2 regions of the Nonomuraea sp. H19 genome follow, and region 2 is predicted to be linked to the other one. Evidence: riboswitches for the same ligand, from Rfam matches in the RefSeq annotation. Region 2 holds a riboswitch; the other holds the start of a gene.
The links. A riboswitch is a leader RNA that binds a small molecule or an ion and turns the genes downstream of it on or off. The one in region 2 is predicted to bind cyclic di-AMP.
Positions count from the first base shown of each region.

Region 1 (3,202 bases), on a different contig from region 2:
AGCGTGGCGGCCGCGCCTTCCTCGCCGTACCCGGTGGTGTCGTGTACCTCCAAGACGCAGATCAGCCGGTTCTGCTTGCACAGGGAGATCACATTGGAGACGTCGGTGGACGGGCCCCACCGCTTGCCGCTGCCCAGTACCACGCGCACGGTGTTGGCCCCGAGCGCCTTGATGTTGGCGAAAGAGCTGGTCTGGTTCGTGAACCAGACGTGGGGGTGGTTGACCCCGCGCATGATGAAATTCTGGCCGTTGGCCTCGACGATCTTCGTACCGCTGACGTGGAGCCCCACGGCCGCATGCGCGGGCGGAATGCCCGTGAGCATGACGGCGCACAACGCTACGGCCAAGGCGACGAGTGCCGCGCCGGCCGCGGCAAGCCACGGCATGGATCTCATCTCGGATCTCACCTCGCTGATTTCGCAACGGCGGCAACGCGCCAGCGCTCGAGGGCCCCGCTGGAGCGCATCCCAGAATGAACGCAGACCACCACATCCGTACAGCCACGGGCGCACCGCCCTAATAACCGCCCAGCCCAGCCTGTTGACTGTCAAGCGCATGCCGAGCTGGCCAAACGTGCCCGAATCACGTCAAGAACGATCTCCTCGGAGTCTCCCTGCGGCCCGCTTGACCGTGAAAGTTCCACGCCGGCGCAGCTGCTGAAAAGCGCGAGCAGAGCAAGCGCAGACCGTGTCAGCATCTCGATCATGCTGGAATACGAGATGGGTGACGAGACGCTGGCCGCCATCGCCGGCCGGCACGGGTTCGCCGCCGAAGAGGTGCGGCCCATTCCGGCAGGGGTGGCCAACCATGTCTTCCTGCTCGGGAACGACCTGGTCCTGCGCATCCCACGGACCGAGCAGTTCCTCCCGGACCTGGTGAAGGAGGCCGCGGTCATCCCCGCCGCCCGGAAGGCGGGCGTGCGCACTCCGGATGTCGTCGCCTTCGATGACACCTGCTCGGTGGTGGACGTGCCCTACATGGTGCTCGCCCGAGCGCCTGGGGCGGATCTCGTACGTCTCACGCTGCCCGCCGCCGTGACGAACCGCGTCTTCCAACAGGTGGGGCGGGAGCTGGCCATGCTGCACCGGCTGTCCCCGGCGACGGCGTCAGATCTCCCCATCCCCACGGACGACGGCACCGCTGATCCCTGGGCGCTGACCAGCCGCCTCCTGGCAGAAGGCTGGATCGACGCGGAGGCGGCCGGCTGGCTCACCGGCTGGTTCGACCGGCTCTCCGTGCATCTCCCCGCCGACCCGCCCCTGGTCCTGGTCCACGGCGACATCGCTCCGCAGAACCTGCTCGTCTCCCCGGAGACGGCCCAGCTCACCGGCATCGTGGATTGGGGCGATGCCCACTGGGCGGACTCTGCGATCGAGTTCGCCAAGATTCCTTTGACCGGCATCCCGGCCATGCTCGACGGCTACCGGCAAGAAGCCGGCGATGGAACCGCCGCGAACACACCCGCCTGGGAAGCACGTGTGCTCTGGTTTCACCTCATGTGGGCCCTCGGTCGCCTGCCCGACCCCGTTCCCCGCCCGGACGAACGCCACTGGACGGCCCCTCCGGCCAGCCGCCTCCTGGGTCTGCTTCGCTTCTTCACCTCAGCGCCACCAGCTCCATGGGGCGATCTCACTTAGTCCAGCGGTGTGGTTCTCATCAGACGCCTCAGCACCGGCTGCCACACGACTCCCGACAAGGACGTCACAACTCGCCGACCAGGGATTTGTCCACTTGTCAGTCTTTTAGTTAATACATTATCTTTTGCGACATACGTCCGGTTTGTGCCGGTCGTGTTTTGACCATCGCATGACATCACAGGCCCACCTGTGACCGCTGAGTCCGCCCGCGGGCGGAGCCGGGGACCCACTCGTACGTACTTGGGGTGAATTGGCACCGAGGTGCCATAGGGCAGCTTCCACGCCCGAACCCGTCAGCTAACCCGGTAAGCGGTATGGAAGCAAGGAGAACCCCCGACCGATGGCCGACCACCGTCTTACCTCTGCCCCGAAGATCATGGCCAGCCGCATGGCCACCCCCGGCATCATCCGCAAGGTCGCGGCAACCGCGGTGGCAACCGTGGTGGCCACCGCAGTGGCCACGACGATGGCCACCGCAGTGGCAGCCACGTCCGCCGCCGTAGCAGCCCCGTCCGTCGCCGGCCCCGCGCACGCCGACGAGCTCATCTACGGCCAGGACGTCTCCAACTACCAGCCGACGCACGACTGGGCCGCCAGCGGCGCCAAGTTCGGCATCGTCAAGGCGACCGAGGGCACCGATTTCACCGACCGCGCCTTCGCCCGCCACTGGGCCGAGATGGCCGGGCGGAACATCGTGCGCGGCGCCTACCACTACGCCCACCCGGCCAGCGACCCCGTCGCCGAGGCCGACTTCTTCCTGTCGGTGGTGAACCGGCAGCCGGCCAAGCCCGGCGACCTCCTGGCCCTGGACCTGGAGACCACCGACGGCAAGTCCGCGGCTCACGTCAACGCCTGGGCCAAGACGTGGCTGGAGCGGGTGAAGGCCAAGACCGGCGTCACCCCGCTGTTCTACTCCGGCTGGAACTTCGCCACCAAGTACGGCGACGGCCTCGGCCAGTATCCGTTGTGGGTCGCCCACTACAGCAAGGCCAGAGGCACGGTCACGCCGCCCCCGCCGTGGAAGAGCTGGACCATCCACCAGTACACCGACAATCCGGTGGACCAGAACGTCTCCTCCGTGAGCCTGGACCAGCTCCGCGCCCTGGGCCGTAAGTAACCGGCATCATCCCCGGCCGCGCGGCACGCCCCATACGTGCCGCGCTCCGGCGTCCGGCACCTGCTCGGTCACGCCAGCCCGAGCAGCACCGCGCGTTCGACGGGCGAGTACGCACCGTCGCGGCGGTCGAGCTCAAGAGGGCTGGCCGGCAGGAGCGGCGGCTGGGCGATGAAGGGGGGACGGTGCCGCGGTGGGGCTGTGCGCCGTGGATGAGGAACGGTCACCCTCCGGGACCCGTGGGCTGGATCGGCGCGCCGTCGCCGTTCTTGGGCAGGTCCCCGCGTTCCACCGGGCTGGGCGGAGGGGCCGGCGTGCCGCCGTCGCCGACAGCCGGGCGGGCTCCTTCCGCCGCCTCCTTCAGCACGCTCCGGTCCATCTGCCCGACGTCGCAGATGAGCCGCAGGTGGTAGCCCTTGCGTACGGCCACGTACTCCTGGAGGCCGTCCTT
Region 1 is NZ_JBQHCV010000023.1:95,870-99,071, forward strand. It holds gene ACTMTI_RS40025 (cellulose binding domain-containing protein) at 1-386, opposite strand, end outside; gene ACTMTI_RS40030 (phosphotransferase family protein) at 705-1,637, shown strand; cyclic di-AMP (ydaO/yuaA leader) riboswitch at 1,822-1,964, shown strand; gene ACTMTI_RS40035 (glycoside hydrolase family 25 protein) at 1,978-2,754, shown strand; gene ACTMTI_RS40040 (hypothetical protein) at 2,975-3,202, opposite strand, start outside.
Region 1: another riboswitch for cyclic di-AMP. It lies ahead of ACTMTI_RS40035 (glycoside hydrolase family 25 protein); the one in region 2 lies ahead of ACTMTI_RS33260 (C40 family peptidase).

Region 2 (3,202 bases):
CTGACCTGGCGGCGGGTGGGCTCCGTGGCCGAAGCGGAGTCGCCGCGCAGGGCTCATGGGCGGTGGGGGGCGAGCAGCGCCCCACGCGTTACGGACGATCGCGCGACACGTGCTCATTTCGCGATAGCAGGCATATGGTCAGCGAGAAAATCGGCATCGTACGGAGCGAAATCCAAGACACCGGCGAGGCGTATCGGCGTCGGGTCCGGCGCTGCCGGATGGGTCAATGAGACGACACATCGCCCGACCTTCATAACGCGAGTGCGTCACATATATCCGATCATGTCAATAGCGCCCGTCAAGAGTGGCGATTGTCGTGCTTGACGACCTTTCCAGGATGCGTTTACCGTCTGCGAGACGAGCGGCTTTTAGCCCGTCCGAGTTGCTGTTGGGGGGGAGGGCTCCCGATGGGTGTGCTCACCGAAGGGGTTGAGCTTAGCCATGCGGATTTGGCGTTGCTGGCGGAGCTGGCCAAGGGGGTCACGGTCGATCGGGTGGGCAGACGTTTGGACATCAGTGGACGCACCGTACGCCGACGGTTACGGGGCATATGTGACCGCATCGGCGTGGCCACGGCGATCGAAGCCGTGGCCTGGGCAGCCCGCCGACAGTTGATCTAGGGGCGTTCAGTCCGCGATGCGCACCGCGCCGGCGAAGGGCCGGCGCTCGATCGAGGCGACACGTACGACATCACCCGTCTGGGGGGCGTGCACCATCATGCCGCCGCCCAGATAGATGCCGACGTGGTGCAGGTCGTTGTAGAAGAACACCAGGTCGCCTGGGCGCAGCTCGGATTTCGAGATGTGCCGGCCCGCGGTCCACTGGTTCCCGGTGTAGTGCGGCAGCGAGATGCCCACCCGCTGGAAGGCCGCCATCACCAGGCCGGAGCAGTCGTAGGAGTTGGGGCCCTCGGCGCCCCAGACGTACGGCTTGAGCTGCTGCGTGAGCGCCCACCTCGCGGCCTGGGCCGCTTTGCCGTTGCCCGGGATCGGCAGGTTGACCCGGACGGCGCGGGTGCCGGGGCGGCCGGCCTCGCCCAGAGCCCGCCTGAACAGGTCGCTCTCCACGTTCTTCACCAGCTTGGTGATCTTGTCGCGCTTCGATTCGAGGTCTGAGACGATCTTCTGGAGCTCGTCCATGCGCGTCTTGGCGTCGGCTCGGGCGCGGTCGGCGGCGTCCATGGCCTTGGCCAGTTGGTTGACCTCCTCGCCCTGCTCCTGCTCCATCGCGTAGGTCGTCGCCACGATGTCGAGGAACTTCTCCGGGTCCTGGGACGAGGTGAACGCCATCGCCCTGTTCAGGCCGCCCGTTATGTAGGCGTTCTGGGCGAGCAGGACGGCCTTGGCGCGCTTGGCTGCGAAGTCGGCCTCGCTGCCCGTCAGCGTCTTCTGCGCGGCGTCGGCGGCCTTCTTGGCGACTTTGTACTTCTCCCGCTGGCCGTTGTACTGCTCGCTCAGTGTCTCGATCTCCACGTGCAGCTTCTCGACCTGGTCGGAGAGCTCCTTGAGCGAGGGCTTCGGATCAGCGGAGGCCGGACCGGTGGGGACGGCGAATAGGAGTGCGGCGACTATGACGCCTGCCACACCGAGAAGGCGCCGGCGCCGAGCCCGTTCCGGAGGGCGGGCGTTCTTGCCCGCCGACTTCCCCTCACGGCTGAGCGTGCGCTTCACCAACCAGCTCCTCTCATCGACGCCGACCGGGTTAGCTGACGGGTTCGGGCCGGAGCAGCCCTACCGAGAGACTCGGATTCACCCCAGTGGTGGCGTGCGGAGGTCGCCACCGGCGGGTCCCCGGCTTCCCTCGCGGGAATTGGGCGTGTCACCCCGCGACACGCGGGGAAACGTCGTCGCTGGACACTAATGCACTCCGGGTTCGTGCTCAACCAGAACTGCTGGATCTGTAGAGGTTTCACAACCGAAGGGTCACAAGGTGATCTCGTGGACGCTCGTGCAGAACAGACCTTATGTCCTCTTCATCCCTGGTTTTGTGGGAGGTCGCGCCTGTAGTCGTCTGGCCGCGACATGTCACAGTCTTGGGCCAGACGTGGGATTTAGGGCTGAGCCGTAATGACATCTGTACTCTGGAGAGCCATGGAGCAGGTGGCCGAACAACCGACGACGCCCGAGACCGCGGCGGTGGTCCGCCGTGCCCGCACGCCCGACGTGCGGACGATCAGGCGCCTGGTCGACACCTACGCGGGCGCGGGACCGCGGCTCCTGGAGAAGACCACGGTGACGCTGTACGAGGACGTACAGGAGTTCTGGGTGGCCGAGCTGGACGGGCAGGTCGTCGGCTGCGGCGCGCTGCACGTGCTGTGGGAGGATCTCGCCGAGGTCCGCACGGTCGCCGTCGATCCGCAGTGCCGGGGCATGGGCATCGGCCATCGGATCGTCTCCGCGCTCATACGGCAGGCGACGGATCTGGGGCTGCGGCGTGTATTCTGTCTGACTTTTGAGGTCGACTTCTTCGCGCGGCACGGCTTCCGCCCGATCCAGGGCACGCCGGTCTCGCCAGAGGTCTACGCCGAGCTGCTGGCCTCGTACGACGAGGGTGTGGCGGAGTTCCTCGACCTGGAACACGTGAAGCCGAACACCCTGGGCAACACCCGCATGCTGCTCCATCTGACATCGGGTGACGCGGACCTTGACTAGATGGAAAGGTGATTGTTGATACCTATGTCGATACGTTGGGCGGTACAGGCATGTGTCCTGACACGTGCCACATGCGCACGCGAAGCGAGGTGACACGGTGAGCACCGGACAGCCGCCGTATCCACAGGACGAATCCGGCGAGACTTCTGCGCCTGGCACCCCGGACTACGGGCAGCAGAACACGGGCCGCCGCCACGGCGAGCCCGACCCGGACGCAACTGTGGTCGGCTACCGGGCGGACGATGCCTACGGGCAGCAGCCCCAATACGGCCAGCAGGGCTATGCCCAGCAGCCGCAGTACGGACAGCAGCCCCAATATGGTCAGCAACAGCAGTACGGCCAGCAGGGCTACCCCCAGCAAGGACAGCAACCCCAGTCGCAGCCCGACTATGGTCAGCAGGGCTACGGCCAGCAATATGGTCAGGGCCAGCAGCAGGGCTACGGGCAGCAGCCCCAGTCCCAGCCGGGTTACGGCCAGCAGTCGCAGCCCGGCTACGGCCAGCAGCCTTCCTCCGGCCAGTACGGCCAGCAGCAGGGCTACGGGCAGCAGC
Region 2 is NZ_JBQHCV010000017.1:91,915-95,116, forward strand. It holds gene ACTMTI_RS33255 (LuxR C-terminal-related transcriptional regulator) at 408-620, shown strand; gene ACTMTI_RS33260 (C40 family peptidase) at 627-1,670, opposite strand; cyclic di-AMP (ydaO/yuaA leader) riboswitch at 1,676-1,826, opposite strand; gene ACTMTI_RS33265 (amino-acid N-acetyltransferase) at 2,091-2,651, shown strand; gene ACTMTI_RS33270 (hypothetical protein) at 2,674-3,202, opposite strand, start outside.